4 regions of the Endozoicomonas sp. ALB091 genome follow, and region 2 is predicted to be linked to each of the others. Evidence: predicted binding sites of a transcription regulator. Region 2 holds the regulator's gene; each other region holds the start of a gene.
What was found. Region 2 encodes sigma-54, which starts transcription at its own class of promoters, with help from an activator protein. Its sites were predicted from a motif close to TGGCACNNNNNTTGCTNT; they were not measured.
Positions count from the first base shown of each region.

Region 1: ACO6UX_RS04870 (sugar phosphorylase) is a predicted target of sigma-54. The motif match lies at 5,148-5,165, and genes of this name have one in related genera.
Region 3: urtA (urea ABC transporter substrate-binding protein) is a predicted target of sigma-54. The motif match lies at 4,559-4,576, and genes of this name have one in related genera.
Region 4: ACO6UX_RS22260 (P-loop NTPase) is a predicted target of sigma-54. The motif match lies at 1,289-1,306, and genes of this name have one in related genera.

Region 1 covers NZ_JBLYNQ010000003.1:426,566-434,716, reverse strand. The annotation lists gene ACO6UX_RS04885 (hypothetical protein) at 1-1,422, opposite strand, end outside; gene ACO6UX_RS04880 (hypothetical protein) at 1,681-2,142, shown strand; gene ACO6UX_RS04875 (hypothetical protein) at 2,601-3,059, shown strand; gene ACO6UX_RS04870 (sugar phosphorylase) at 3,376-5,091, opposite strand; gene ACO6UX_RS04865 (hypothetical protein) at 5,389-6,147, shown strand; gene ACO6UX_RS04860 (hypothetical protein) at 6,525-7,283, shown strand; gene galU (UTP--glucose-1-phosphate uridylyltransferase GalU) at 7,501-8,151, shown strand, end outside.
Region 2 covers NZ_JBLYNQ010000008.1:656,714-664,864, reverse strand. The annotation lists gene ACO6UX_RS19225 (ATPase, T2SS/T4P/T4SS family) at 11-361, opposite strand; gene ACO6UX_RS19220 (hypothetical protein) at 473-763, shown strand; gene dcuC (C4-dicarboxylate transporter DcuC) at 853-2,223, opposite strand; gene ACO6UX_RS19210 (RNA polymerase factor sigma-54) at 2,533-3,996, shown strand; gene hpf (ribosome hibernation-promoting factor, HPF/YfiA family) at 4,373-4,687, shown strand; gene ACO6UX_RS19200 (PTS sugar transporter subunit IIA) at 4,715-5,164, shown strand; gene ACO6UX_RS19195 (hypothetical protein) at 5,303-6,631, opposite strand; gene rapZ (RNase adapter RapZ) at 7,043-7,900, shown strand; gene ACO6UX_RS19185 (HPr family phosphocarrier protein) at 7,900-8,151, shown strand, end outside.
Region 3 covers NZ_JBLYNQ010000010.1:76,060-84,210, forward strand. The annotation lists gene ACO6UX_RS22905 (urease accessory protein UreF) at 1-480, opposite strand, end outside; gene ureE (urease accessory protein UreE) at 464-955, opposite strand; gene ureC (urease subunit alpha) at 971-2,689, opposite strand; gene ACO6UX_RS22920 (urease subunit beta) at 2,686-3,021, opposite strand; gene ACO6UX_RS22925 (urease subunit gamma) at 3,031-3,333, opposite strand; gene ACO6UX_RS22930 (urease accessory protein UreD) at 3,364-4,254, opposite strand; gene urtA (urea ABC transporter substrate-binding protein) at 4,701-5,930, shown strand; gene urtB (urea ABC transporter permease subunit UrtB) at 5,998-7,644, shown strand; gene urtC (urea ABC transporter permease subunit UrtC) at 7,648-8,151, shown strand, end outside.
Region 4 covers NZ_JBLYNQ010000008.1:1,357,702-1,365,852, forward strand. The annotation lists gene ACO6UX_RS22255 (sigma-54 dependent transcriptional regulator) at 1-778, shown strand, start outside; gene ACO6UX_RS22260 (P-loop NTPase) at 1,368-2,225, shown strand; gene ACO6UX_RS22265 (RNA polymerase sigma factor FliA) at 2,285-2,965, shown strand; gene ACO6UX_RS22270 (rhodanese-like domain-containing protein) at 3,208-3,669, shown strand; gene ccmA (cytochrome c biogenesis heme-transporting ATPase CcmA) at 3,975-4,634, shown strand; gene ccmB (heme exporter protein CcmB) at 4,603-5,319, shown strand; gene ACO6UX_RS22285 (heme ABC transporter permease) at 5,468-6,202, shown strand; gene ccmD (heme exporter protein CcmD) at 6,202-6,531, shown strand; gene ccmE (cytochrome c maturation protein CcmE) at 6,528-7,022, shown strand; gene ACO6UX_RS22300 (heme lyase CcmF/NrfE family subunit) at 7,012-8,151, shown strand, end outside.

The sequences.
Region 1 (8,151 bases), on a different contig from region 2:
GCACATGGCAACAGCTCCTTTGAGTGTGCCAGCCTCAACCATCATGACGTCGCTCTCAATATCATCGTCATCTTCTGATGAGCTGAAAACCTGCTTTGCTTTTGCCTGGTAGAGGGCTCTTGCCATGTCTGAACTGAGGTAGTGCTGACGATATCCGTCACGAACTTTTCTCAGGCCGCCTGAGCGGCTGATGGCCAGTTCTTCATCAATATCTTTTTTAATCAGGGCGATAATGAAATATTTGGTGTCCATCTCATTGGATTTACCGCCCAACCAGGTAACCCATGAACTGACAGATAACCACTTTTTGCTGGCGGAATTTTCAATGGTTAACATTGCTTCCTGAGCGAGATTGGCGTAACGCATGAGCTTATTCTGATCATAAATGGGTGCAGCACCAACGGTCATATCGTTCAGGTAATAATCCAGATTGAAAATACGCTTGTCATATTCAACCGGGATGCACCCAATTTGAATTCCATAGGTGGCACGAATGTAAGATCTAGCCCAGAATGCATCGATCAACATCTCTTTGGCTCTTTTGCTGCCTTCCCGGTCGGAAATGGTTCTGTATCTCTCTGACGTACCGAAGGTATCTATAAAGGTTTCAATGGCATCTTTGGTAAAACGGTTGATCCCTTCATCAATGACTCGCTTATCCTGGGTTCGCATGGCCCGTAGCTGCAACGCATTACGTTTCATATCAGCGATCTGTTCTGCAGTATACAGTGACATCGACTTGAGCTGGTCGCTACTGATGCCGAGCTGCTGATGAAGGACGCCATTGGGCAGGACGATATTGAAATGAAGTTCGCTCATTTGGGTATCAAGCCTGCGCAAGGTTGACTGGTAATGATGAACCAGCGGGAGCATATCAACCTCACTGTCGGGATCTGCAGTTATGTCTGGCCTTAGGGTGGGGAAATGTTCCAGGTTATTAACGTCTTGAAGGAACAGGTTTGATTCCTGTGTGAAGGTTCTCACATGGTCAAGAAATTCCCTGACGGGTATTGGTTGAAGGATGCTCTCGTCAGAAATTTTCTGGAGCTCTGAGGCAACGGTGGTTAAGTCTCTCAGGCTGCGGCCAAGATCGTTAATGGTTTTCAGCAGGATGTCACCATCACGCTCACCTCTCAAATAAAAGGCCTGTATATACTGCTTCTCGATTTCTGTTTTGTTGGCAAGGTTGATAGTCAATTGGTCACTGTTTTCCGGAGTGACACTGATAACTGGTGGGAATACTGCATCAGCGTCAGATCCTGGAGTCTGTTCGTAATAGTGACCGGGAGATACCTGTTGCCCATGGTATTGCTCAAACCGGGTCGGGTCACTCCGTAAGGAGCTGCTTGCCGAAACAGTGTCGAAAGTCGTAAAAGCAAAAAATATTACACAGCATATTATGCTGCCAGTAGCTCTGTTCATTTTAAAAGCTCTGAAAAGTTAAAAAAATTATTCAACTGGTATATTGACCATGGTGAAAGAATATAGTTCCGTTTTTTTGGCTGTGATCTTTTTTTGTTAAAGAGTTATTCAGGTGTTGTCCAAATTTTGATGGTGCGATTTTATTGCTTGCTCATGATTATTGATGAACTTATTCAATTGCCCAAAGTCCAAAAGTTTAATCAATAGTATATTGATCTTTTTTAATATTAAAAACTTATAATTATTGGAGAGTTCATTATGATCAATACTGGAACCGGTCAAATTATTACACGTGACCCTCAAGCTGTTATTACTGTCAGTCCAGAGGGGGAAAACGATGTAAGTGGCTCTGGCAATGAAAGCCTTGCTACTGCCTTTTTCAAAACCATAGCAACAAAGCCCCTCTGGCGGGGACTGTTCATTGTTTCCGTGAATACAGCATTGTATGCATGCGGTGAGGCACTGAGTTACTTCGCAGATGAACGGGATGGGCATTTGCCATTGTACCCGTTCAATATATCGCAGCCATTCCTGGGTGGAGCAGTCGTGGGTTTTGCTCAAGGGGCTTACCAGGCCTGTTTAACCGAGGCGTATGTTGCAATTCATACTTGTATTGAGAACAGATCGATCAGCATGGTACCAGGTCAGCCAAATGTCATCACTGCCAAGGATGAAATCCCTGGTGATCTGCGTCCCGTTGAGTCTGGAAGTAAACACTGACGGTCCGCCTGCTGTAGCTCGTTAATTACTGCGCCGGTTTATCAGGGGCTTTACCTCCATTGGGGTTAACCCGGATATTTCATAAACGTGCTCCCGCTCTCGCTTGACCTTTGCCGCTCTAAGGGAGTTTTGTTCAGTCGACCACACTCCCCGGTACGGCGCCCCCTCACAAAATCCCATAGAGCGACAAGGTCCTTCGCGAGATTCGGGGCAGTTTATGAAACATCCGGGTCAAGCCATCTGCAGCTTCACGGATAACCGGATGATGCGGCTATTGAAATTAACATCCGTACCAGCTTTTCTGCAGGCAGTGATGCTATTGACGTTCAGTTAGTACGATTTTACCGCTCCCTTGAGTTCATTAGTGAACTTTTTCAATTATCCAAAGTCAAAATGTGTGATCAATAATAAAAAAATTTCTTTTAATACTATAAATTTCTAATTTTTGAGAGTTCATTATGAACCCCGTAACCCATATTTCCGGCACCGGCAGTGCACAAATTGATATTTCTGGCACATCAGAGGGAGTAAGCAATGCAAGTGGTTCTGGCAATGAACGCCAGACTGCTACTCCCTGGTACCGAACAGAGAAGGCAAAAACTGTCTGGCGGGGGCTAACCATTATCTCCGCTGGTGTAGCCCTGGGGATAGGTGGTGAGTCACTGATTAATTATCTTTGGAAACGGGATGGGGTTATACCAACGTACACGGATGATACTCCGCAGCCAATCATGGGGGCCAGCCTAGGCTTTTTAGCAGGGAGTATTATTTTCTTACTCGATGAGCGTCGCCGCACAATACAGGAAAATTCTCTGGCAAGCAGATCAATCAGTGTGTCATCGAGTCAATCAGAGGTCTTCAACACCCGGGTTCAAATTTCGGATCTGGACTCCACTGATAGGGCAAGTAGAGTCTGATATCCTTAGCCCGGATATTTCATAAACGTGCTCCCGATCTCGCTTGTCCTTTGCCGCTCTAAGGGAGTTTTGCTCAGTCGACCGTACTCCCCGGTACGGCGCTCCCTCACAAAATCCCTTAGAGCGACAAAGTCTGGCGCGAGATTCGGGGCAGTTTATGAAATATCCGGGCTAGCTTATTAACTACTGGTTTATCAGGGGCTTTGGCCTCTACTGAAGTTGAGCCATATGCTGCGTTACCAGGAAACTGATGTGCCCGGGCGTGCCGGGCGCGATGACCAGATAACGCGCTCACTGTGCCGAACGATCCATGAGATCACCGGGTGCCTGAAACCAGCCATAGGGTTTGATAGGGCTTTAACTGTTCAGAGGTAAAGGTCTTGCCGCTAAGCAGGTCAAGACGGCCTTGGTATTTTTTTGCATTTATGTCCAAATGAGTTGCCGTCAGATTATGAATGGCAACCAGGCTTCTGTCCGTTTTGGGCTCAGTCCTGGAAAAGGCCAGAATGCCCGGTGCGATATCAATGATTTGCTGAGGGCAGTCCGGGTGAAAACAGCGCTCTTTTCGGCGAATTCCAATAATGGTTTTCAGGGTTTTAAAGACCATGCTCTGCATTGAGACGGGGTTTTCCAGTTCTGTGCGCAGCTCTTCAATATCCCATTTACGGCGATTGATGGATCGGGTGCGGCCAGATCGTTCAACGCCGACAATATCGTTCGGAGTCGCCAGCAGGCTATGAATATAGATGGCCGGAATACCTTTCATGCCGAGCATAATGATTTGTGAGCAGAGAAAGCGTTGTGCCTGCCAGTGATCCTCGCCACGGCGTGTGCCTTTCATGGCGTCAAATAGAGAGATATTGATCTCATAAGGTTTTTCGCTTTGATCCTGTAGTGTGCGCATGCTGACGAACCCGCCAAAACGGTGCATGCTGTCCACCAGTTCGGCGACTTCACTGTCGGGGACGAGCCCTTCAAGCGGTCGCAGCCCAATGCCATCATGGGAGGCGGTGAAATTCAGTGTTGTGCAACCCTCAGGGTATTCCGGTAATGCCCTTGCCCAGTGCGCCAGGTATTTTTCTGTGCCCCGGTTTAGTGCATGGAGTATTAGTGGCGGCAGTGCAAACTGGTACACCAAATGCGCCTCATCGCCCCGGGCGAAATAGCTGAAGTTTTCCGGGTCAGGTACATTGGTTTCGGTTATCAGTAATGCACCGGGGCGAACCTGTTCAATAATCAGCCGCATTACTTTGACCATGGCGTGGGTTTCCGGCAGATGTACGCAGGCTGTATTGAGCTTCTTCCATAGGAAAGCTATGGCATCAAGACGCACTACGCTGGTACCCCGGGCAAGATAGAAAAGCACAATATCGACCATTTTTATCAGTACATCCGGGTTTTTGAAGTTAAGGTCGATCTGGTCCTCACTGAAGGTGGCCCAGACGTGGCGGGTTCCCCGGCGTGTCTGGGTGGGAACCAGCAGGGGGGAGTTTCTGGGGCGGGTGACCATGGTGAGATCTGTGGATGGATCTTCCTCAATAAAGTAGTCCCGCCCAGGCTGGATGCCGCTGACAAAATCCGCAAACCACAGGCTTTCCCGGGATACGTGGTTGATAACCAGGTCGGTCATTAACCGATAGCGCTCAGCGATGGCCCTGACGTTATTCCAGTCACCAAGAGCAGGGTTAACCTGCAGATAATCAATGATGGAGAATCCATCATCAGAACTGTAGGGGAAATAAGGCAGTATATGCACGGTGGAGATCAGCTGCCGGATGTGCCTGCCAAGGAATTCACTGAGTACTTTCAGTGGTGGTTTCCCATGCTCTGTGAGGCTGTCGCCATAAGTGATCAGATAGATATCCTGCTCTGACCAGGCGTCAAAACTTTTCGGTTCATGGTTGTGCAGAAAGTACTCAACCCGGCGGACGATGATACTGGCGAGGTCATCCGATTGATCACCATAAGGGATGTGAAGAAGCCTGGATAGCGATTGATGAAATGACGCAAAGATAGGGGGATAGCTTTGCAAAATGCCTCTCCTGTAATAGCAGCGTTATGGTGTTCTGATTCACGTTCTTAATATCAGGAGCATGAGTTGTGCCATGTAACATTGGCATATTATTCGACCATATTTACGGGTGTATGATAGTGATATAACCAGTTATCTAAAAAATTTTCGCGATATATCACTTTAAGGTATTGAACTATTTTTTGTCATAATGGTCAAAAATTACACATGGCAATTTTTGCAATATGCGTCATTTAATAATCATGATGGCAGCCCTTAACTTTTGTGTATTGTGCATCCCGATAACAGGAAGAAAAAATGAATGTCCCACCAGCAGGTTCATTACAACTTGATACTGCCCTTAAACCCGGCCCTCCAGCTGATGCTCAAGCCGTTCTCAGAAAGTCAGGCCTGGTAAGTCTGGTCATGGAAAAACTGAGTTTTATCAAACTTCACCATGGTGACCAAGCAGAGAAGCAGAGTGTTAAAGCATTGTATGAGCGTCTGATATCCGAATACCCTGGAGCCGCCACCATTGAAGAGCCGCCCTGTATTACACGAGCACCGGGCGAAAGTGATAAGCACTTTCTTAAAAGATTTATCTTGGAGGTTATCACTCAATACCCGCTGTTGAAATTTCAGGAGGTCAATAGCCGAGATGAGGCAGAGCAATCAAGCCATAATCTAACTCATTTCTATGACACAGTTAATCATGTAGATATCAAAATCTGTAAAATATCTGAAGTCATCGAAAGTGTGAAAATACTGGCCAGTATGTACAAATATCCCTGGATCGATCATTTAAGAAAAGATCAACACAAATGGGGCGAATATTCCGGTCTGCTTAACGGTGATTTATTCATTTCAGCCGGATCAGCTGACGTGGTGGATTTATCGCATAAGAGGGTGATGAAACGACTGAAAAAGGCAAATGCCCGTACCAGCTACTCTCCGCTGTTCTTTTTTCGCAATGAAGACAGCCTCCAGAAAGGTATGTTGATAATCTGTAGATCTACTGACCCTAACCCCAAAAGGGAAATGGGTATATTCATTCGATCTATCAAGCAGAAGTCATAGATAAGAGCAGGTTTCACCCAACGATTGGGTCGACTATAAAGAAAGCTTCGGAAGATGCAAACCGGAACCTGCTATTGCAAAATGCCTCTCCTGAAATAGCAGCGTTATGGATTTTGATTCACGTTCTTAATATCAGGAGCATGAGTTGTGCCATGTAACATTGGCATATTATTCGCCCCGCCTTTACGGAATGATGATAGTGACATCCCCCCGCTATCTCCAACTTTTTTGCGATATATCACTTTAAGGTTTTGAACTATTTTTTGTCAGAATGGTCAGAAATCACGCTTGGCAATTTTTGTAATATGCGCCAGGCAATAGCCATAATTGCAGCCCTTAACTTTTGTGTATTGCGACCCCGATAACAGGAAGAAAAAATGAACGTCACACCAACTGGTTCACCAAATGTTGATCCTGCTGATAAATCCCCTCCTCCAGATTATGATCAAGCCGTTCCCAGCAGGTTAGGCCTGGTTAGGCTGGTCACAAGACAGCTGAGTCATATCAAACTTCACCAAGGTGACATAGAAGAGAAGTTGAGTGTTCAAGAATTGCTTGAGCGTCTGATATCCGAATACCCGGGAGTCGCTACCATTGGAAAGCCTCTCTATATTACACAGGCACAGGACGAAAGTCATAAAGACTTTCTTAAAAGATTTATCCATCAGGTTATCTATCAATACCCGCGGTTGAAATTTCAGGAGGTCAATAGCCGAGACGAAGCAGAGCAATCAGGCCATGATTTAACTCATTTCTATGACAAAGATAATCGTGTAGATATCAAAATCTGTAAAATAGCTGAAGTTATCGAAAGTGTGAAACAACTGGTTAGCATGCAGCATTATCCCTGGATCAGTAAAGTAATGGGTGAATCTAATAACGATCCACAAAGTTGGGGCAAACATTCCGGTCTGCTTGAGAAAGATTTTTTCATTGCAGCTGGATTAGTTGTCATGGGAAATTTACAGCATGAAAGTGTGATACAACACCTGAGAGAGGCAAATGCCATAACCGGCTACAATCCGCTCGTCTTTTTTCGCAATGAAGACGACCTCCAAAAAGGTATGTTGATAATCTGTACATCTACTGACCCTGACCACAAAAGGCGAATGGGTATAAGTATTACATCTGATTAGATAAGAGCAGGTTCCGCCCAACGATTGGGTCGACTATAAAGAAAGCCTCGGAAGAAGCAAACCGGAACCTGCTATTGCAAAATGCCTCTCCTGAAATAGCAATAAAGCTCTGATTCACACTCTTTACCTTCTTGACATGAGTTGTGCCTTGTAACATTGGCATGGGAACTGCATCGTATTAACGCATTCAAGATCAAGTGATAAACGGAGTTATTGAATGATTACAAAATGCCTCTTTCCTGTTGCCGGTTATGGCACACGTTTTTTGCCAGCCACCAAATCCATGCCCAAGGAAATGCTTCCCATTGTTGATAAGCCGCTGATTCAATACGGGGTAGAGGAGGCAATGGAGGCAGGATTAACGGATCTCGGTTTTGTTAATGGCAGGAATAAGCGGGCGATACCGGATCACTTTGATATTAACTATGAACTGGAGGCGGAGATTGCCGGTAGTGGCAAGGAGGAGAAACTGTCGTCGATCCGGGATGTGATGTCTGCCTGTACCTTCTCGTATACCCGGCAGAATCAGATGCTGGGGCTGGGGCATGCCATTGCCTGTGGTCAGACATTAATAGGTGATCAGCCCTTCGGTGTCATTCTGGCGGATGACCTTTGTGTCAATGATAAGGGGCCATCGGTGATGGCTCAGCTGGTCAATCTCTATAAGCAGTTCCGATGTACGATTCTTGCGGTACAGGAAGTGGCCGCGGCAGAAACCGAAAAGTATGGAGTAATTGCCGGGGAGGCCCTGGATGAGCATTTGATCCGGGTGACGGATATGGTGGAAAAACCTGCGCCTTCAGAGGCTCCCAGTAATCTTGCGGTTATTGGCCGTTACGTTCTGACCCCCGATATCTTTGACATTATT
Region 2 (8,151 bases):
GAACGCCGTCTTACATGCGTTCCAGCTGGATAATGGCATCCACTGCTGAAGCGATCAGCTCTACCACGACATCACCATCCAGCCCCATACCACTCATGGCCGCCATACTCTTCAGTCGTCGTACGGCATCCCTCGGTGAATTGGCGTGCAGTGTGGTCATGGAACCGTCATGGCCGGTATTCATGGCGGTCAGCATGTCGATAAACTCAGCCCCCCGCACCTCGCCCACCACAATCCGGTCCGGTCGCATCCGCAGACTATTGCGCACCAGATCCCGCAGGGTCACTTCTCCCTCCCCTTCAATATTTGGGGGGCGACTTTCCAGCCGCACCACATGGGGTTGCTGTAAAAAATAGGACACCCATAAATTTACCTCTGGAAAGCGGGCAATGAAATATGCGTGTCCTTGAATTTTTTTAAACTGAACTTTTTTGTTTCTTGCCTGCCTTTTTTGCCTTAAGCACAAATACACATGGAAATTATGAATCTATTTTTCGATTACCCGATTCAGTTCTCAACAGCGTTAGTGGTTCTGATATTAATGCTACAAGGTAAGCGGTTTCTCGCAATGTATGTTTTTTACGGTGTAGCTGTTCTATTGTACGTTGTTAAGGCGGTAGGTTTTGACCAATTCTTAGCCGGAGTATTTGTTGGAGTTTTTGCTAGTGGAGAAAAGGACACCCACTTTTATCTACCAAGTCAACTCACTGCGGCTTTTGAGACAACCCAGTGTGGAAAAGCGTTGGTACCCATGCTGCACTGAGCGGGATGTCGGGTATCAGGGCTTTCCTGAACTAGAGCAACGCAGGATCATATTAAAAAAACGCCCCCGCCAGGCGGGGGAGAAAAGGATCAGACAAACAAAATCAGATGCAGCGCCATACCAACCACAAACGCACCAATCATCGGTACCGAGGTTCTTTTCACCACTTCAAACGGTGAGATTTTGGCAATACCGGCACAGGCCATAATGACCGCCGAGATGGGGGACATGGAACGGCCCATGGAAGCGGCAAAGTTCATGGGCAGCAGCATGGCCACCGCAGGCACACCAAAGCTTTTGGCAACTTCTGGTGCCAGGGTGGCAAATGACAGGAAGGCTGCATTGCCAGAGCCCATCATAATGGCCGCAACAGCAATCAGCATGGCCATAAACAGCGTCATACCGGCAGCACCGATACCCAGCCCCTGGGCAGAACCGAGCAGGGAGTCAATGGCACCAATATGTTTTAACCCTGTGGCAAAAATTTCAGCACCGATAATCAGACCTACCACCGGACCAAAAACAGCACCCATACCATTGAGGAATTGATCAAAGCCATCAAGGGACTGTTTCATTTTCCGGGTACGGATCACTTCACAGAACATGCCGGCAAATACGCTGATCAGCATGGCCATGACCAGGTTCATTTTGATGGACGACACCATCATTTTGGAAAAGATCAACAACAGGAAGAAAGGAATCATGGGCAGCAGCGCATATGCCGGGGCCGGGTCTTTCTTGTCACCGTCTGTATGTTCGATGCCCTCGCCCACATGCTCGGCAACCCTGTAGCCATCTTTCAGGTCACACCGACGCTGCCAGACAAAGTGCAGGGCCGCCGCCACCAGCGCCATGGGGACGGTGATCCAGGCCTGATAATCCAGGAAGTATTCGGTAATTTCCAGTCCGGACTGGCTGGCGGCAAAGTTGGCATTCACCTGGGTGACACCGATTTCAAACGCCGCCGGAGAAGCGATCACGGCAACCGCTGAAGCCGGGCTTAAACCGATATTTCTCAGCACCGGATACAGCGTCACCATCAACAGCAAACCGAGACCCGTTGCCGAGGTGACGAACATTTGCAGCACAACACTGAGCAGATAACACAGTGCCAGTACCATATAAGGTGAGCGAAAACGGCTGATGGGCTTAACGGCCAGTCGAACCAGCGCTTCTGAGGCACCGATATGGGACATGTAGCTGGCAAAACCACCACAGGCCATGATGGTCAGACCCAGGCTGGCCATGCGGAAGCTGAATACCGTGTTCATCAGTTGAAACAGGTCAAAGGGGATAAAACCGGTGGCCTTGGCCGCTGGCAGAATGTCTTTTATCCCCATCAACGCGGCGGCACTTAGCAGGACAATACCGGCAATAGCCAGCGAGGCTGATGCACTGTAGTTCTTCACGATGGCGTATATAACCAGTGCAACTACGGGTATGACGATGAGTATATCCACAGGGGAATCCTGAAAATGGCTAAATTTCGCGCAGGTTATTTCTTGAACTTTTGGTTGTAAATGACCAATGTCAAATAATGATCGGGTAGTTTTTTTTAACCATTCTGACAGTCGTTATGACCGAACTTTAAAGGCGGAAAGCGCTTATAAGCCACACAAAAACACACGTAATTTCATCGTATTCAATCTTTGCACATTTTTTGCTAAAGCTATGGTTTCAGAAACGTCTATGGGTTTATAATCAGCCGCACATGGAGAGTAAGCCTCTGCAGCCTCCACGGACAACGAAGTAAAGGTATACGGTTGCCTATGAAGCCTTCCTTACAGCTCAAGATGGGCCAGCAGTTGACCATGACGCCGCAGCTGCAACAGGCCATCCGGCTGCTACAGCTATCGACCCTGGATCTTCAGCAGGAGATTCAGGAGGCCCTGGAGTCCAACCCCATGCTGGAGTCCGACGATAGCCAGACAGAGGACACCGCCAGCAGCACTGAAGGACGGGAAGAGCTCGTTGATCTGAGCGAAAAAGCCTCAGAACCTGAGCCTCAGGAGATGGCGGAATGGTCAGACAGCATTCCCAATGAACTGCCCGTGGACTCCGCCTGGGACGACGTGTATTCCAGCCTGCCGGCCAGCAGCGGTGACGATGATTATGACCCCCTGGCAAAATCCTCCGCTGTGGAGTCACTTCAGGATCACCTGGAATGGCAACTGGATATGGTGCCCATGAGCGACCGGGACCGGCTGATTGGTCTGGCGATCATCGAGGCGGTTAATCCGGATGGGTATTTAACCTGCACGCTGGATGACCTGTTTGTCTCTCTTCAATCCCAACTGGACGATCTGGAGATTGAAGAGATCCATGTGCTGCAACACCGGGTGCAACAATTCGATCCGGTGGGTTGTGGCAGTGTTGACCTTAGAGAGTGCCTGTTGGTTCAACTTCGTCAGCTGCCGCCCTCAACACCCCATTTCAACAATGCAGAAAAACTGCTCACCCGTTACCTTGAGTCCCTTGGCACCCGTGATTATGCCAGCATCATGCGTCATGCCAAACTGAAAGAAGACCAGCTGCGAGAAGCCCTCAGCCTGATTCAGAGCTTCCACCCAAAACCCGGCAGCACCATTGATCAGACAGAAGCCGAATATGTGGTTCCGGATATATCCGTCCGGAAAATCAGGGAACGCTGGACGGTGGAACTGAATTCCGACGCCCTGCCCAAACTGCGTATTAATAATAATTATGCGTCCATGGTTCAGAGAGCCAATAACAGCCGCGACAATGTGTTCATGAAGAACCATCTGCAAGAAGCCCGCTGGTTTTTGAAAAACCTGCAAAGTCGCAATGAAACATTGATGAAAGTGGCGAGCCAGATTATTACCTATCAGCAGGAGTTCCTGGAAAAAGGGGATGAAGCCATGAAACCCCTGGTGCTGGCGGATATTGCCGAGGCGGTGGGGATGCATGAGTCGACGATATCCCGGGTCACTACTCAGAAGTACATGCATACTCCCCGGGGTGTTTACGAGCTGAAGTACTTTTTTTCCAGCCATGTCAGCACCACGGAAGGGGGGGAGTGTTCCTCCACGGCCATTCGGGCCCATATCCGCAAACTTATTGCTGAAGAGACACCGCGCAAGCCCCTCAGTGACAATAAAATTGCAGCGATTCTGGGGGATCAGGGCATCAAGGTAGCAAGGCGCACCATTGCCAAATACCGTGAGTCCATGAATATTCCGCCATCCAATGAGCGTAAGCAGTTAGTGCCTTAGTACATCATTTTGAGGAGTTTGATGTGTGCAATCTCCGTTTACCCTGAGCGTCCTTCGGCTCCGCTTGGATGCACGGACGGAAGGTGATTGGCACAGTCTTTATTCAGGGCATGGTGCTTACGCCCTTCGACTCCGCTCAGGACGAATGGAGTTTGGATGTCATTGATAGGTATTGATAAGGGACGCCCATCAATCACATTGAAACAGTGTTCCGGAATTTTTTACACAAGCTCCGTTGATACACCGTTCAAAAAGCAGTTTTTTTTGTCTCAGGGCATTCCAAGCTGCACCGACAGTGATAGAATCGAACTCAGCCAGTACGAAAAATCCCGCGGACTGGTGATTATCTGGATAATGGGATTCAGGAGAGCGTTACATGCAAGTCAACATCAGTGGGCATCATGTCGAGGTAACAGAAGCTCTGCACGACTATGTGATCAAAAGACTGGAGCGTCTTGGTTCACATTTTGACCATATCACCAATGTACAGGTGACCCTGAGCGTCGAAAAGCTGGTGCAGAAAGCAGAAGCCGTTTTGCATACCCGCGGGGCCGAGATTAATGCCACCGCCGAGCACGAAGACATGTACGCAGCCATTGACCTGCTCTCGGACAAGTTGGATCGGCAGCTGGTTAAACGAAAAGAGAAAGCCCTGGACAGGCAACAGGGTGCCAGTGGCCATGCCCTTTGATTTATCAGGTTGCCATTCTTATTCAGCATGATTATTCACCGCATCCTAACCCCCGAGCGCACCCTTGACGGGGTGCACGGGGCCAGCAAAAAGAAAATCCTGGAATTTATCGCTGAACGCATCAGCAGCGATGCCCCCGAAATCAATGCCAAAGAACTGTTTGAAGCGCTGGTTGCCCGGGAGCGTCTTGGCACCACCGGACTGGGTGATGGCGTGGCTATTCCCCACTGTCGTTGCAAAGCCTGCCCGGAGCCTATCGGTCTTTTTATACGACTGGCGGAACCGGTTGATTTTGATGCGGTGGACCGTGAGCCCGTTGATCTGGTATTCGCGCTGATCGTGCCAGAAGGCGAAAACCAGGAACATCTTGAAATTTTAAGGACGCTGGCCGGGCGATTTCATTCTGCCCTGACCCTTCAGAAAATACGTTCGGCTACCAATACGACAATGCTCTATCGTACTATGAGTGAACAGTGAATAACGTGACAAAAAAGGCCATCATAGGTAATGATGGCCTGAAAGGTTCAACTGATCACAATGCTCTTATCTTTTGTTGTTAACACACTTCTTTGAGTCCCGGACAAAATGCATTGCGGCTTACAGGGTTTTAGCCAATTACCGTTGAACCTTAAGTTGCTCATCAAGCTCACGAATTGCTGCATACCTGTCGGCCTTTGGATCTTCTTTAGTGACTGGCGAAACAGTTGATGGAACAATCGGGGTTTCAGACACAGGGCTTTGAGAATCCTGTCGCTTATGATCCTCGGCCATTTTGATGTCCCTGGCCTCTTTGGCCTTCTGCACTTCAGTAGACTCTTGCTTTCGTGAAAAGTTGTAGGCCACCCAATCTTTGCCATACTTTAACCCAGGATTTATTAATTTATTTCTATATGAAGCCTTTTTTTCCTTGGCAAAATTTTCTTTTGCTTTGTTGGCTTCAACCTCAGCTCGTTTCTTTTCAATTTCAGCAATGTTCTCCAAGGCTTTTTTATCTCTTTTTTCAGCGAAGACAGTACTCGCACGGTGAAGCCCGGAAAGATCGTAACTATCCTGCCCGGAGCAAGGCGAACTCTCTGCGGTACGTGGTGTAATCGGTGCAACAACACCTCGTAAGCGTTGTACAATCTTAAGATCATGAAGCATTTTAGCCCTGTCAGGCTGAAGGGCCAGCCCTCTGGCTTTCATCACATCAACTGTAGCAATTTTAGCTTCAAGCACTCTTTTGACACAATCAGCAACAGGTGTAGGTTTACGCTTGCTTTTGACAACATCAGCCACCACTGCAGCTTCATCCTGGCTTATGACGGTATCAGCGACAGCTTCATCCTGGGTATTGACGGTATCAGCGACAGGTTCAGATTTATCCTTACCTTTGATTGCCTCAACAATAAATTTCAGACCGGTATATTTGTAAACAACTTTGACAACTTTAATTGCCCAGTGCTTCAGCTTTTTGAAGAAGCCACAGGAGCTGTCTTCAGAGCTTTCCGAATTTGTCTGAGGAACAGGTTCCAAAGCCGGTTCGTCCTGCATGACCTCCACCTTGGGACTGGTGTCGCTTTCTATGGGGCTTTCCTGTTCTGTCTGGACAACAGAATCAATAACCGGTTTGATATTCTGCATAGCATCAGCCTTGCGCTGAAGGTAGGCCATGTGGCTTTTGGCCAGTTTATCTTCGGCTTTATCCCGACCGCCAATAACAAATATTGGTTTTGGCTGACCATCTTCAAACTTTCTTTCCAGTGGCCTTACCATGCGGTTATAGAACCTGCCAAAATCATCAGGTACCTGATCTTTTTCACGCGGACCCGGAACTGGAACTGGTTGAGAAGCTTTTTCAGCTAATGGATGTTTAGTCGTTTCAACTAATTGACGTTTAGTAGTTTCAACTAATGGTTGATAAGTAATTGCGAGAAATTGTGGTTTAGTCAGTGGTGCGTCCATGATGTTACTCCTTTAACAAGATAGGATTGTTTCATATAATTAAGAGAGATTATTTAATTAACCTCTCTCACTGGTTTACTTGTGATTTAAACTCTAGGATTATTCTCCCATTAAATGAATGACAGCACTGTCAGAAGCACTAACAGAGTTTCCCGCACTCATTAGAATCAGGAAAAACCAATAGCCTGACCCATATCCCGCACCCTGATAGAATCCCGCAACCAGACGCTGTCAGCCATTAAACACATTTTGATTAACAGGATTGCCAGCAACTCCGGATACCCTGGCCATCGATTTGCTTTTTCCACCTCAGGTCAACGGTATCCGGTAGGCTTCTTGATCAAAAGTTGCTTTAATAGAAGAAGGGTCAGCTTTCAATACCTACACGCTCAGAAGCATAAAGGAACAGCTATGAAACTTATCATCATCAGCGGGCGCTCCGGTTCTGGAAAAAGTTCAGCTCTGCACACCCTTGAAGATGAGGGTTTTTATTGTGTCGACAATCTTCCGGCCAGTATGCTGAACCAATTACCGGATACCCTGAAAGGCCATCATTCAACGCCCCCCAGGATGGCCGTCAGTATTGATGTCAGAAACCTGCCCGGAACTCTGGATAACTTTCCTGATCTGCTGAAGTCCCTTCGGAACAAAGGCATCCATTGTCAGGTACTGTACCTGGACACCGACAGCGAAAAGCTGGTCAGCCGTTACAGTGCCACACGCAGAAAGCACCCGCTCAGTAATGACCAGACATCGCTCAGAGAAGCCATCGCGTTAGAAAAAAAGCTGCTTACGCCGGTGCTGATTGAGGCAGACCTGAAAATCGACACCACATCGCTCTCTGTTCATCAGATGAGGGACATGATCAAACAGGAGTTCTGCGCTGATCACAAAAGCGGTGTGACGGTTCTTTTTCAATCGTTTGGCTTTAAAAACGGAATTCCTTCAGACGCCGACTTTATCTTTGATGTGCGCTGCCTGCCCAACCCTTTCTGGGACGAATCCCTGAGAACATACACAGGTCTGGACCAACCGGTTATCGACTTTCTGAAGGATGATCCCCTGGTGGTCGAAATGGTTGAGGATATCAGTGCCTTTATCGAAAAATGGCTTCCGCGCTTTGAGTCAGCCCAGCGCAGTTATATGACGATTGCCATCGGTTGCACTGGAGGGCAGCACCGCTCAGTCTATATTGGTAAAACACTGGGCACCCTGTTTACCAGTAAACTGGATCGGGTTCAGGTTAGACACAGAGAGCTTCACGAATAATGATTACCTATCGAAAAAAAATCATTAACAAACTGGGCTTGCACGCCCGGGCGGCATCCAAGTTTGTTTCCACGTCATCGGCGTTTGCCAGTGAGATCGAAATCGGATTCAATGGGCGCAAGGTGGATGGCAAGAGTATCATGGCGGTTATGATGCTGGCGGCAGGACAGGGTTCGGAGCTTGAGCTCCTTTGTGACGGCCATGATGAAGAGGCCGCCTGCCTTGCCCTGTGCGAGCTGATTGATGACCGC
Region 3 (8,151 bases), on a different contig from region 2:
TACCTGGTTCTCACACCAGGACCAGAGCAACCCTGTCGCAGCGGTTTTCTTATCGATGCCATGACATAACGAGGACAGGGCGAACATGGCGGCCTGTGTCGGCGATTGCAACCAGTCCGTACGGGCTTCGTCCGGATACATGGACTTGACCCAGACAGCAAATGCGCGGCCAACCTGGCAGTCTTCATCGTATAACTCCCTGGTCTCCCGGAAAGCCAGCAGCGTTTCGTTCCAGTGGTTAACCTGCTGCCGGTCTTCTACCGAAAAGGCGTCGTATAGCCGGAAAAACACCGGTATATCCAGACGGGCCATGCCCTGTTGCATCAGTTCGCTGATCCAGTTGCCGGTGGTCTCACGGTTATAGCACCACTGTCGGTCAATGGCGGTTTCCAGCCCCTGGGAGTAAGCAAACGCACCAACCGGCAGTGCCGGGCTGGCCAGATGCAGCAGACCCAGCAGCGACTCAGTGGTGATGCTCATGATGGGCGTGTCCATGTTCGTGAGCATGACTGTGCTGATGATGGGAATGACCCTTGCTATAGGCACCGTTCTCAGGCTCAAAGGGAGCCTGTTCATGGTCCAGTTCCAGCCCAAGCAGGGACACCATATCATCCAGAACATGGTCAACCTGGTAGCGTAGCCAGTTGTCGCCTATCTGCAAGGGAACGTGGCGGTTGCCCAGGTGATAACAGGCCCTGGCAAAGGTCAAAGGATCCTTACAACGGGCGGTGGTGACGGCTTCACTGGCGGCGGTAATGCGGATGATTTCGCCGGTTTCAGCTTGCAGCAGAGTGCCGTCACGCATAACGTCGCCACGGTCAATAAAAATACCGGCATCCCGGCCACTCACCGTAACGGCTTTCAGTCGTCCACGTTTGCGTTGATCAAAAGGGAGCAGGAGTTCATCAGAAAACTCACTGCTCGCTGTCGGGAGGCGCTCGATTAACTTCAACATAAACGATCCTCGGTTTCAGAATAAGAAATAACGCTGGGCCAGCGGCACCACGTCTGCCGGTTCACACACCAGCAGTTCGCCATTGGCCCTGACTTCATAGGTTTCCGGGTCCACCTCCATCCGGGGCTGCCAGGTATTGAGCACCATATCCGCCTTGCGGATGATCCGGGTATTTTTAACGGCAGATAAGGTTTTCTTCAGGCCCAGTTTTTCACCAATACCCGCCTCCAGTGCCGCCTGGGAAACAAACGACAATGACGTATCGGCAACGGCCTGCCCCATAGCACCAAACATGGGGCGGTAATGAACCGGCTGGGGTGTCGGGATGGAGGCATTCGGGTCGCCCATCGGTGCCGTTGCGATAGCACCCCCCTTAATCACCAGTGACGGTTTAACGCCGAAAAATGCCGGTTTCCACAGCACCAGGTCAGCCAGTTTACCCGGCTCAATGGAGCCGACCTCGTGGGCAATACCGTGGGTAATGGCGGGGTTGATGGTATATTTGGCGATATAGCGGCGAGCCCGGAAGTTATCCACCCCGGCATCGCTATCTTCGGGCAACAGTCCCCGTTGCACTTTCATTTTATGGGCGGTCTGCCAGGTTCTGCTGACCACTTCGCCGACCCGTCCCATGGCCTGAGAGTCTGAGGCGATCATACTGAAAGCGCCCAGGTCATGGAGAATATCTTCCGCCGCAATGGTTTCCCGGCGGATACGGGAGTCGGCAAAGGCCACATCTTCAGGAATATTGGGGTCCAGATGATGGCAGACCATCAGCATGTCCAAATGCTCATCCACCGTATTGACCGTGTAGGGGCGTGTCGGATTAGTAGACGATGGTAGTACATAGCTTTCGCCACAGGCTTTAATAATATCCGGTGCATGGCCACCACCGGCCCCTTCCGTATGGTAGGTATGGATCACCCGACCTTTAAAGGCGGCCAGTGTGTCTTCCACAAAACCGGATTCGTTCAGGGTGTCGGTATGGATTGCCACCTGAATGTCGTATTTCTCAGCCACTGTCAGACAGCAGTCAATAGAAGCCGGTGTGGTTCCCCAGTCCTCATGGAGTTTCATGCCCATGGCACCGGCCAGCACCTGTTCTTCCGGGGCTTCGGGCAGGCTGCCATTGCCTTTGCCCAGAAAGCCAATGTTCATGGGCAGGCTGTCCACGGCCTTGAGCATGGTGCTGATATGCCAGGTGCCGGGCGTACAGGTGGTGGCATTGGTGCCGGTGGCAGGCCCCGTGCCGCCACCGAGCATGGTGGTGACACCGGAGGTCAGGGCTTCTTCAATCTGCTGGGGGCAGATAAAGTGAATATGGGCATCGACACCGCCGGCGGTAATGATCTGCCCTTCTCCGGCAATCACCTCGGTGCCCGGACCGATAATAATATCCACACCTTCCTGAACATCCGGGTTACCCGCCTTGCCAATTTTTTCAATACGACCCTGTTTGATACCGATATCAGCCTTGACGATACCCCAGTGGTCGAGAATCAGGGCGTTGGTGATAACGGTATCCACAACCTCAGCACCGGGCCGCTGGCTTTGTCCCATACCGTCCCGGATTACCTTGCCACCGCCAAATTTCACTTCATCCCCGTAGACCGTGTAATCCTTTTTGGGGCTGATAAACAGTTCGGTATCCCCAAGACGAACTTTGTCGCCTACGGTGGGGCCAAACATATCCACATAGGTTTGCCGGTCCATCTGCGTACGTTTGATGGTCATTGTGCTTCTCCCGGCTGTTTTGGTTCTGGCAGTGTGCCCATCACCTCGCCACGGAATCCGTAAATGGTCTGTTTGCCAGCATAGCGAACCAGTTCGACCTGTCGGTCCTGGCCGGGTTCAAAGCGGACAGCCGTTCCTGCCGGGATATTCAGGCGAAACCCGAGGGTCTGCTCACGGTCAAAAGCAAGGGCGGGATTGGTTTCATAAAAGTGGTAGTGGGAACCCACCTGGATAGGACGGTCACCGGTATTGGCCACCGAGAGGGTCAGGGTCTCCCTGCCGACGTTAATCTCAATGGGGTCGGCAGAGGCAATCACTTCTCCTGGTATCATGATCAATCCTCAGGCTATGGGGTTATGGACGGTGACCAGCTTGGTACCATCGGGGAAGGTGGCTTCCACCTGAACCTCGTGGATCATTTCCGGAATACCGTCCATCACCTGTTCACGGGTGATCACTTCACGGCCTTCATTCATCAACTGGGCCACTGTTTTACCGTCACGGGCACCCTCCATGATATGCATGGAGATCAGCGCAATGGCTTCCGGGTAGTTCAGTTTGACCCCGCGACCTAAACGACGCTCGGCAACCAGTGCTGCGGTATAGAGAAGCAGCTTGTCTTTTTCCCGGGGGGTAAGTTCCATAGTGAGATCCTGCTTTAATTATTCGTTAATTTAGGTATTCCAGATACGTGGCCGACACCCTTTGCGGCCATTGAATCGTTCTCTCTCAGCTTCCCAAATCCAGGTGAAAATGGTTCTGGCCTGCTCTGATGAATCACCCAGGTAACGCACAATAAACACACCGGCCCGCCAGGTGATGGCGGTTACCCGGTGCCAGCCTTTATCGACCAGCTGGCTGTGCAGGCCGGGTAAGTCTGGCGGGCTTTCCAGGGTGATCAGAAAGGTGCCAAAGACGGTGTGATTATCGAGCCCCAGAAGGGACATGGGCAGTGCAGACCCGGCAGCAAAATCGAGCCTGTCAAGGTAGAGCGGTTTGCTGTCCCGGGTCAGGGTGAGATGCTGGGTGAGTTGCCCTCGGGCAAACTGCTCGCCGCTGGCGGTTCGACCCAGACAGATAATATCCCAGCCTGCAAAGAGCGCATTGCCGCTCAGTTCAATGCGGGTATCAAGCTCGGTAATGGCACCGTTAAACAGGATGGTTTCCTGAGGCAGCCACTCCATGGAGGCTGAGTCGCTGACCGTGATATGCGTTGTCTGTTTTTGTAGTTGACCATTGCCGTTGAAATAGACTTTACCGGCAGCCGGGGTTGTGACCAGCCCATGGGCACCTTTTCTGATGGCAAAGCGCTGTACCAGTTCATCTCCGGCCACCAGGCCACCGGGAGGATGCAGAATATAAAGATGGGTCAGGTCTTTGCCTTCCGGCCAGAAAGGGCGTTGAATGCGCAGCGGCCCATAATGGCGGGTTCTCCCCATCAGGGTACGGCCATTCAGGTGTTTAAGTTCTACGTCTATCCCGGCACGCCAACCCGACGACGATACCTCGGCGCTATCAGGCCTGCTGCTCTGGTTGCTCTCTGTCTCACCCGATGATGCTTGCATATTACAGCCTTGTGCTTGTTCTTATCCGGGATCATTTATTGGTGATCTTTTTGATCAATGGCAAAACCTGTGCCAGACACAGTATTTCACTGAATACGTCACTTGTCGCCGACATAATACCTGACCAAATGGTCATTATGAATGCCTTGATTTGGTGCGGCATCAGTTAATGTGCCTGCAAGGCGCGCCAAAATATGGCGTACCCCCTGTTGTTTCCGGCAAATGCCTGCCGGTCTGGAAAATTCAGGGCGGAGGCTCTCTTTCCCAGCCAGCTTTCCCATGGCGCAAGCACTGAAACTGACCATGGCACACCTCTTGCTATCCCCTGTTCAGGAAACGAACAGCGAACAATCGACAGCGGGGAAGCTATGAACAACCGGTTAAACAAACTATCCAGGAACTTTTTAACGGCATCGGTGGCTACTGCCGCACTGTCATGGTCAGTAATGGCTCAGGCTGCAGACACCATTAAGGTTGGGGTGCTTCACTCCCTTTCCGGCACCATGGCCATCAGTGAAACCACGCTGAAAGATACCGTGTTGATGATGGTGGAAGAGCAGAATAAAAATGGTGGGGTGCTTGGCAAGAAGCTGGAGGCAGTGGTCGTTGACCCGGCCTCGGACTGGCCATTGTTTGCCGAGAAAGCCAGGGAGCTGCTGGTTAAAGAAGACGTCGATGTTATTTTTGGCGGCTGGACTTCCGTGTCCCGCAAATCGGTACTGCCGGTGGTGGAAGAACTGAATGGCCTGATGTTCTACCCGGTTCAGTATGAAGGGGAAGAGTCCTCGAAAAATGTGTTTTATACCGGCGCGGCACCCAACCAGCAGGCCATTCCGGCGGTGGATTACCTGATGAGCGAAGAGGGGGGTGCGGTCACCCGTTTTGTTCTGGCCGGTACCGACTACGTGTATCCAAGAACCACCAATAAGATTCTGGAATCCTACCTGAAAAGCAAAGGCATCAAAGATGCTGACATTATGATCAATTATACGCCGTTCGGTCACTCAGACTGGCAGACCATTGTTTCTGATATCAAGAAGTTTGGTAATACCGGTAAAAAGACCGCGGTGATTTCCACCATCAATGGCGATGCCAATGTCCCATTCTACAAGGAACTGGGTAACCAGGGGGTTTCGGCTGAAGAGATTCCGGTGATCGCTTTTTCGGTGGGTGAAGAAGAACTTTCCGGCATTGATACCGGGCCACTGGTAGGTCACCTGGCGGCGTGGAATTATTTTATGAGTGCTGAAAGTGACACCAACGACGAATTTATTGAAACATGGCAGTCTTTTATCAAGGATGAAGAGCGTGTTGCCAATGACCCGATGGAGGCCACTTACATCGGCTTCAATATGTGGGTTGAGGCGGTTGAGAAGGCCGGTACCACCAACGTTGATTCAGTGCGTTCAGCGATGTATGGCATTACCGTTCCTAACCTGACCGGTGGCACAGCGGTGATGAATACCAACCACCATCTGACCAAGCCGGTATTGATTGGTGAGATTCAGGATGATGGTCAGTTTGAGATTGTCTGGGAAACCAAAGGTGGCGTTATTGGCGATGCCTGGACTGACTTCCTGCCGGAAAGTTCCAAGATTGTTGCCGACTGGTCGGCACCGGTTAAGTGCGGCAACTATAACCTGGAAACCGGCGTCTGCTCCGGCCAGAACTACTGATTTATAAGATGATATAACAATCACGCCCTCCTCCCGTCAGGGAGGAATGGGTATATAGGGATGTATTATGAATCAGAACCTCCGGCAGATGGTTCACAGTCTGCCAGCCCGCTTTCTCCTGTTCCTGCTGCTGATTTTATCGCGGCCGGTGTTGGCGCTGTCGCCCGAAGACCTTAAACCATTATTAAGCAAAAGTTCCTGGGGACAGCTGGAAGCTGTGATTACGTCCCTGGCGCAAGAAGGCAGCGAGTCCAGCCAACAGGTTCTGGAACACTGGCTCAATGGCAAACTGTTTGTTGAGAAGCAGCATAAACGACTGGTGTTCGCTGAAAAGACGCCGGATAAACAGTATCGGATTTTTGACCCTTTTCCTGCCCAAGGAAAGCTGCAAGGTGCGTCTTCAGTCCTTGGCACAGTAAAGAAAAGAGCGCTGAAAAAAGTAAGAATTAATAATCAACTGCGCTCAATCATTAAAACAGCACTGGCATCCTGGGACTTGAAAGCCAGTGACCCACAAACCCGCATAAATGCCATATACGCCTCTCTGAAAACGCTGGATAGCAAAACGCTGGGTACACTCAGAACTATGAGGGCCAGCGAGGAGAGTCAGGGAGTTATCAATGCCCTGGATATGGCCCTGGCCCTGGATCGCCTGCAGATGGGTTCGATCAGTGAACAAATAGAAGCGATTGAAGTACTCACCCGTTCTGATCACCCCTTTATTCGTTCCGCACTGGCGGAGGCAGTAACCGCTACGGACCATACCGCGCTGGCACAAACCATCAAAACGGCACTGGCCGAAATTGACCAGCGACAGCAGTACTATACCGTGGCTGAAAATATCTTCTTTGGCTTGAGTCTTGGCTCTGTGCTGTTGCTGTCGGCTATCGGGCTGGCGATTACTTTCGGGGTGATGGGCGTGATTAATATGGCCCATGGGGAGATGATGATGCTCGGTGCCTATACGACGTTCGTCATTCAGTCTGTGTTCCCGGAACTTATTGATCAGTCCCTGTTTATTGCCATACCCCTGGCCTTTCTGGTTGCCGGTGCTGCCGGGGTGCTGATAGAGCGGCTGGTTATCCGCCATCTCTATGGCCGTCCCCTGGAAACCCTGCTGGCGACTTTTGGTATCAGCCTGATTCTTCAGCAGGCGGTAAGAACGATCTTTTCACCACTGAATCAGGAAGTGGCAACCCCCGCCTGGATGAGTGGCTCGTGGGTCATTAATGAGGCGCTGTCGCTTACCTGGAACCGTTTATACATTGTTGGTTTCAGTCTGCTGGTGTTTATGGTGCTGCTGCTGGTGATGCGTTACACCCGCTTTGGGCTGAATATTCGCGCAGTGACCCAGAACCGCGCCATGGCCAGTTCCATGGGTATACCTACCGGCCGGGTGGATGCCTTGACCTTTGGCCTGGGCTCCGGTATTGCCGGTGTGGCGGGCGTCGCCCTGTCGCAGTTGACCAATGTTGGGCCAAACCTTGGCCAGAATTACATTATCGACTCCTTTATGGTGGTGGTGTTCGGCGGCGTAGGAAACCTGTGGGGCACATTGGTCGCCGCCATGGGGCTGGGTGTGGTGAATAAGTTTCTGGAGCCCTGGGCTGGTGCCGTGGTTGCCAAGATTCTGGTATTGGTTTTCATCATTCTGTTTATCCAGAAGCGACCCCGGGGGCTGTTTGCGCTCAAGGGGCGGGCAGTTGAGGGCTGACACATGACGAATGGATTCCAACAGGGGTTTTTATCCCGACTGTTACTTGAAGATCGTGCCGGTAAACTTCTTCTGTCGTCAGTGATGGCAATCACGATTGTGGTGGTGTTGCTCAACACATTGATGCCGGAAGGTTCTCCCCTGCACGTCAGCAACTATACCGTTACTCTGCTGGGTAAGTATCTCTGCTATGGATTGCTGGCCCTGGCATTGGATCTGGTCTGGGGATACTGCGGGATTCTCAGCCTGGGTCATGGGGCGTTTTTTGCCCTGGGCGGTTATGCCATGGGTATGTACCTGATGCGCCAGATTGGAGACCGTGGTGTTTATGGCAACCCGGAACTGCCGGACTTTATGGTGTTTCTGAACTGGCAGGAGCTGCCCTGGTACTGGTATGGGTTTGACTCTTTCGCTGTTGCCCTGGTAATGGTCGCCCTGGTGCCCGGTCTGCTGGCTTTCCTTTTTGGCTGGCTGGCTTTCCGGTCCAGGGTGACCGGTGTTTATCTC
Region 4 (8,151 bases), 700 kb from region 2:
TCGCAAGGGGCGGTTTGAGATGGCCCAGGGCGGAACACTGTTTCTTGACGAAATAGGCGATATGCCTCTGCACATGCAGGTCAAGTTGCTCAGGGTTTTGCAGGAGAGGACCTTCGAACGGGTTGGTGGAACAGAGCCTATTGAGGTGGATGTTCGAATTATTGCTGCAACCCATAAGAATCTTGAAAGTATGATCACTGAGGGAAGCTTCAGAGAAGATCTTTATTACCGTTTGAATGTATTTCCCATTGAGATGCCCTCGCTGAAAGAGCGGCCTGAAGATATTCCGCTGATGATTAATGAGCTGACCCACAATATGGAGAAGCAGGCCAGGGGATCAATTCGACTCAGTTCAGCGGCAATATTATCGCTTTGTCGGCATGACTGGCCGGGTAACGTCCGGGAAATGGCCAATCTTCTGGAGCGCCTGGCGATTATGTATCCCTATGGGGTTATCGGGGTTCAGGATCTGCCAGAAAGTTTCTGTCATTTCGATTTGATCAGTCAGGAAGATGATGGTGTGGCGGATTTATTTCCGGACAGTATCCAGCCTGCCGGTGCTGCTACTTCGGAAGACCTTGCAGTACTGCCGGTAGGAGGGTTGAACCTTAAGGAATATCTGACCCGACTGGAAAAGAGTTTGATTCAGCAGGCGCTGAGTGACTGCAATAGTGTTGTTGCCAGGGCAGCAGACAAGTTGCAGATACGGCGAACGACCCTGGTGGAAAAAATGCGCAAGTATGGTTTGCAGAGATATGAGGATTCTGTGAAAAACTGATATTCAGTGATGCAGAAAAAATGACTACATTTTTGTAGCCATTTTTTTTGCTAACAGATTCATTCTCAGATTTACTGCGTTAATCAATGCGTTCCGGTTTTTGTTTCTGTATTGTTCTGTTGTGCTTCGACTCCCTTCTTCTTGCTGATCCACTGTTCGATAATTGTTGCTGATTGGTTTGCAGGTAATCCTTTATTTGCATATTTAATGAATGCGCTAATCGACATCATGTCACGATCTGGTTTTTTTCTTCCCTGTTTTGTCGGTCAAATGCTGCCATTTTTGCGTCACTATAAAGTGACACTGTCAAATAACTATCTTTTTGGATAGTTCAAAAAAGTGTTCAAGATATTTTCAAAGCAACCGAAAATTAATCTATGTCAAAAAAATAGCGAAATGAAATCGGTGTTGTTTTAGAAAGTTGTGAAAAAACAGGTGGTTGTGTTTTTTTATTTTTCTTTATGTATTTTTTTGGGGTTTGGTAGCTGTTTTTATTTTTCAAATTAAAGTTGGCATGTTCATTGATATGTATATTGTGTCGTTTTTCTATATGCATTTTCTGAGCAATTGAAAAATTAAAGTGAGAACGATGGCGCAAGTAAAGAAAAGAGTGATTGCGGTTTCAGGATGTAAAGGAGGTGTCGGTAAAACCGTAGTTGCAGTAAACCTTGCCCTGGCGATGGCAAAGCTGGGTCAGCGTGTCGTTTTGATGGATGGTAATCTTTCTGTACCAGATGTTGAGTTCACCCTCGGGATGAATGAAGAAGGTTTAAAAGAACAATTGTCGTCTGATTTTATTTTTTCATCACCTGCTGAAGGTGGGTTCGTTACTGAGAGCTCGGGCCATCAGCAGAAAGGACTGTTGGATGGTCCATCGGGTGTAAGGGTATTTACACCGGCTGCTCAGGGAGACTGGAAAGACAGTATTCAAATTATTCAGGCAGTAGAGTTGATTCAGGACATGGATGATCTTGCGTCAGATCTGGATACTTTGATTATTGATACGGCTCCGGGCCTGGCCCCGGATAATGTAACTCTCATTCAGGCGGCAACAGAGGTGGTCGTTGTCGTCAGTCAGGAAGACGTGTCTGTTATTGATGCTGTTCGACAGATAAGGCTTCTGTACCGGGTTTTCAATGTTCACCAGTTTTATATTGTTGTTAATCAGGTGAGCAGCAGAAGAGGCGGTGCTAAACAGTTTGAGAAATTACAGGAGTATCTGAAAGACGACAAACAGATAGTTTTAAGCTTTCTGGGTGCAATTCCACATGATAAGGCTGTAAGTGAAGCGGTATTACAGCAGTCGGCACTGTTGACTGTCAGTAACGATTGTCGGGCTGCAAGAGCGTTTCACAGAATTGGACATCAGCTAGCAAAATTACCGGTGCCTGAGCCAAAAGGTCGTATAGAATTCTTTTTGCCTGGTAGGATCAAGGAGAGGATCTAATCATGACAGAGACAGCACAGGACGTGCAAACCAAGTCGGCACAAAAAACGACACTGAACATGGAAGAGATGGTGATAAAACATCGCTCATTGGTAAAAAGAATTGCCAATCATCTCGCCGCAAGAATGCCCGCCAGTGTTCAGATTGATGATCTGGTCCAGTCAGGAATGATTGGGTTGCTTGAAGCAGCTTCAAAATATGATGCATCCAAAGGTGCCAGTTTTGAAACGTTTGCCGGTATTCGAATTCGTGGCGCAATGCTGGATGAAATTCGAAAAGGGGACTGGGGACCAAGATCAGTATATCGCAACAGTCGTCGTATTACTGAAGCGGTTCAGGTTGTTGAAGCGAAACTGGGAAGAGATGCCCGGGATTCTGAAGTCGCCAAAGAACTTGATGTGAAAATTGATGAGTATTACACCATTCTGAGTGATTTAAGAGGGTGTCGTCTTTTTAGTTATGAAGAGTTATTTGACAGTGAAGAATCAAGAATGCAGGCTCGCTCAGGAGACAGGGGCCCTTCAGCAGATATTCAGGAAGAAAAATTTAAAACAGCACTGATTGAAGCTATTGATAAACTGCCTGAAAGAGAAAAGCTGGTATTGATGCTTTATTACGATGAAGAGATGAATCTGAAAGAGATCGGTAAAGTGTTAGGGGTCAGTGAATCAAGAGTCAGCCAAATTCATTCTCAGGCTGCACTGCGTTTAAGGTCACGGTTGCAAAACTGGCTGAGTTAACGTCTCAGCCACACCGTTTTTACAGGGCAGTGACAAAATATGGTCAAGCGTCGGGAATCGGGGCGTTTTCTTTTTTGATTTTGACAGCGTTCAGTTGAGTTGATCTATTTTCAGAAATATATGCCGGTTATATGCTGCATAGCTTTGAACATTTTATTTTTAGTTTCTTATTGTTCCAAGTGAGTGGGTCTTAGCTCCATATACTTCTTTTATTAAGTTGTTTAATAACGGACCTGCATAATATGAAATGGATTTCTATCTCGGCCGCCATTCTGTTGTCGGCACTCTCCTTTACTCTTCCGGCTCAGGAAGAAGCACCAGAAGAAATTAATGGTGTGATTACCATCAATACCCACCAGGCAAAACGCCTTCATGATATTGGCGCACTCTTTATCGATGTGCGTCCCTATCAACAGTGGCAATATGGACACGTAGACGGATCTCACAGTCTTGATCTAAGGGGTGGGTTTCGTCAGCTGCTGGTGCCGGGGGTTCTGGAAAAAGAGACTCCTATCGTGATCTACGGAAACAGCACATACCATATGAGAGGGGCTATTGGCAGTTATCTGGCCGCATTATGGGGTTATGAACGGGTGTTCTTCCTCAGGGACGGTTACTATTCCTGGTTAGCCTTGGATTATCCGGTGACATTGAAGTCTGATGTTGTGGGTGAGTCCTACACCACAGGGGTTATGGCGCAGTAACAACGCCTTGATCCTTGCAAATACTTTCCTTTCCTTCTGTACCCGTTTCCAAATGCCTTTTATCTTCACTTTCTCTATTGGGAGTGAAGATCGGTATGCCCTGAGCCCTTCCAAGGCTTCTTCAATACTGTTAATGAACACTATTTACCTCCGCAGTCAGTAAAATTTCCTGATATAATCGCCAACCAACGCTATATAGGGACATCTTGGAAAGCAGGGCTTTTCATTGCTCATGGCTGTGCTGCTTTGCGAATCAGGGTCTCGGCGATACACGCTTTTGGATTCAGGAGTTCGCTTTGCTTAATGTGGTTCAGTTGAGCTGTGAGCGGGACGACAGGCTGCTGTTCAGTAACCTGTCCTTTCAGCTTGGTAGTGGAGAAATACTCCAGATTGAGGGGCGAAACGGTGCTGGTAAAACATCGCTGCTTCGCATCATTGCTGGCTTTTCATCCAGTTTGAGTGGCGATATTTTCTGGAACGACCAGCCTTTATCGACAGTGTATGCTGATTTTCGTCTTGACTGTTTTTTTCTTGGCCACAAACCAGGACTGAAACTGGATCTGACGCCTCTTGAAAACCTTGTCTGGCGAGCCAGGCTGGCCAATACCATCATCAATCGGGAAGTATTGCTCGCTGCCCTTGATCGGGTCCAGCTTGCCGGTTATGAAGATATTCCCTGTAGCCATCTATCCGCTGGGCAGTTAAGGCGGGTGGCGTTTGCCGGGTTGATTGCCAGCCCGGCACGGCTCTGGATTCTCGATGAACCATTCACCGCGATTGATATTGAAGGTGTTTCCTGGCTGGAGAGACTTTTTGATGAGCACACCCATCAGGGAGGTATGGTGCTGGTTACCAGCCATCAACCATTGAATGATCGTCAGGGAAATCTGCGTAAGTTGAATGTGGAGCACTTTGGCGAAGAAAGGAGTGCTGATGGTGAGAGGGGGCAAGATGTCCAGGGTTGACCAGCCATCCATGCGGGGGTTCTCAGCCTGCCTGGCCCTGATTCGCCGGGACCTGACGCTCACGTTCCGGTCACCCGGTCAGGCCATTAATCCCATGGCGTTCTTTCTGATGGTGGCTACTTTGTTTCCCCTTGGGATTGCGCCGGATCGGGAGGTGTTGTCAGAACTGGCAGCAGGCATTATCTGGATTGGTGCTCTGCTGGCTGTTTTGCTGTCGCTGGACTCATTGTTCAAAAGTGACCAGGAGGACGGGGCGTTGGACCAATTACTGATGTCGCCACATCCGCTGCCCTTACTGGTATTGGCCAAGGTGTTCAGTCACTGGTTAACCAGCGGTTTTTGTTTAACACTAATGGCACCATTGCTGGCCATTATGTTGCATCTGCCATCAGAAGCTTTTTCTCCTCTTATGATGACGCTGTTATTGGGAACACCAGTACTCAGTCTGGCAGGAGCCATCGGTGCAGCATTAACAGTAAGAGTACAACGCGGAGGCGTGTTGCTGACCCTGCTTTCGTTACCGCTTTACATACCGGTACTGATTTTTGCCACAGGGGCCGTTAGTGCTGCAATGCAAAACATGCCGTATACAGGTCATATTCTCTGGTTGTCTGTGTTCCTGATACTTGGGATATGTCTGGCACCACTGGCGATTGCCGGAGCATTAAGGGTAATTAATGAGTAATGAATATGTTTCAGTATACGGTAAAGAGACGTGTCTTTATTCAGGCAATTTCTTGAAAAGTGAAGAGATTTCCAGCACTCTCTGCCTGCAGAGAATCCCTGCAAAATCAGGTCGCATTGGTGGCGGCCTCAGTAAGTAGAACAAGAGTATGAACTGGACGTTTTTTCATAAGTTGGGTTCTCCCAAGTGGTTTTATGATATCAGCGGTAAGTGGTTGCCCTGGCTTCAGGTGTCCTCCCTGGTGCTGATATTGGTGGCGCTGGTCTGGGGGCTGGCGTTTACCCCTCCGGATTACCTGCAGGGCAACAGTTACCGCATCATCTTTATTCATGTGCCTGCTTCGTTCCTTGCCCAGTCGATCTATATGATGATGGCAACCGCCGCTGCTGTGACCCTGATCTGGCGAATCAAACTGGCAGATATGGCGCTGAAAGTCATGGCACCTGTCGGGGCTTCTTTCTGCATACTCTCTCTGATTACCGGAGCCATCTGGGGGCAACCGACCTGGGGGACCTGGTGGGTATGGGATGCCCGCCTGACCTCCATGCTGATTCTGCTCTTTCTCTATATCGGTATTATTGCCCTGCGCGGTGCCATCCACACCACAGAGGCTGCCGCAAAAGCCTGCGCCATTCTCAGCCTGGTGGGGGTGGTCAACATCCCGATCATCAAGTTTTCGGTGGATTGGTGGAATACCCTTCATCAGGGTGCCACATTGAAACTGACTGAAAAACCTTCCATGGCCCCGGAAATGCTATGGCCCCTGTTATTGGCCATTCTCGGATTTTATCTGTTTTTTACGATGGTCACGGTGCTTCGTCTACGTATAGAAATTATCAGTCGTGAAAGAAAGACCCGCTGGGTTAAAGAGCTGGTGAGTTGATGTCTATGTATTTTGACAGTTGGAGCGGTTTTCTGGTCATGGAGGGGCACGGTCTCTACGTCTGGAGTGCCTATGCGATGGCTTTGGCCGTGATTGGTTACAATCTGATTGCACCGTTTATGGCAAGGCGGCGGATACTCGCACAGTTAGCTGCACAAGTGAGAAGACAAGAGCAATTGGTGCAAAGAAAAGTGATCGTGAATGAGGTCACTACAGGTAGAGGTGATAACAATGAGAATCGCTCTGCCAACCCTGAAAACACACAACCAAAACATCGCCCCGGGCGACAGGAAGAAGGCTCTGAGTCTGTAGAGAGGAGTGCTCAATGAATGCAGTTCGCAAACAGAGATTAATACTCGTATTACTGCTGCTGGCAGGCGTTGGGGTGGCAGTGGCTCTGATGTTGTTTGCGCTGCGCGAGAACATTAATCACTACTTTTCACCCGCTCAGATGGCTGCCGGTGAAGCTCCGTTAGGTCAGCGGATGCGCGGTGGTGGCCTGGTTGTTCCGGGTTCCGTTGAGCGTGATACCGAAAGCCTGAAAGTCAGTTTTCGCATCACGGATGGTGCCGGAGAGGTAACGGTGCACTATGAAGGTATTCTGCCCGACCTGTTTGTTGAAGGCTCTGGTGTAGTTGCCCTGGGAACGCTTGGCGATGACGGTGTTTTCGCGGCAACGGAAGTCCTGGCCAAACATGATGAAAACTATATGCCGCCGGAAGTTCAGAAAGCCATTGATGAGGCACATCCCGGTTACACCAGGCCGACGGTACAAACCACTGCTCAAAGTGAGCTGAGGAGTCTGCAAGATGGTAGCTGAAGCTGGCCTGCTGGCTCTGATTATTGCCCTGTGCCTGAGTCTGTTACTCAGCATTTTTCCGCTGGTGGGCAGTTACACCGGTAATCTCCGGTTGATGAATCAGGCTCGTTCCCTGTCCTGGGGACTGTTTGCCTTTGTGGGCTTTTCGTTCTTGTGTCTGGTCTGGGCATTTGTTACCGACGACTTTTCGGTGGATTATGTCGCCAGGCATTCAAACAGCCTGTTGCCGGTACAGTATAAAGTCAGTGCCACCTGGGGCGGACACGAAGGGTCGCTGCTGATGTGGGTGCTGATTCTGGTTGGCTGGATGGCGATGGTGGCTGTCAAGAGCGACCGCCTGCCCCCTGAGTTGTCCGCCCGGGTGCTCTCGGTCATGGGGATGATTACCGTTGGCTTTTTGCTGTTTACCTTGCTGACGTCCAACCCGTTTAACCGGATTCTGCCTTTTCCCCCGGAAGATGGTGCTGACCTGAACCCTCTGCTTCAGGACTTTGGCCTTATCGTTCACCCTCCCATGCTGTACATGGGTTACGTGGGTTTTGCCGTTGCCTTTGCCTTTGCCATTGCTGCTCTGCTGGGAGGTCAGCTGGATACCGCCTGGGCCCGATGGGCAAGACCATGGACAACCGTGGCCTGGGTGTTCCTGACCCTGGGGATTTCTCTGGGAAGCTGGTGGGCCTATTATGAGCTTGGCTGGGGTGGCTGGTGGTTCTGGGATCCGGTGGAAAATGCTTCTCTGATGCCCTGGCTGGTGGGAACGGCACTGATGCACTCCCTGGCAGTGACAGAAAAACGTGGTCTGTTTAAGAGCTGGACGTTACTGCTGGCCATTTTTACCTTCTCATTAAGTTTGTTGGGCACGTTCCTGGTTCGCTCCGGCGTGCTTACCTCGGTCCACGCCTTTGCCAATGATCCGGAGCGAGGCGTTTTTATCCTCTTTTATCTGATGATTGTCGTCGGTGCATCACTGACGCTGTTTGCCCTCAGGGCACCTGAGGTACGCAGTCGTATCAGTTTTTCCATGGCATCCAGGGAAACGCTGCTGCTGGTCAATAATATTTTGCTGACCGCCAGTGCCGCCACCGTGCTGCTTGGAACATTATTCCCGCTGCTGCTGGAATCCCTCGAT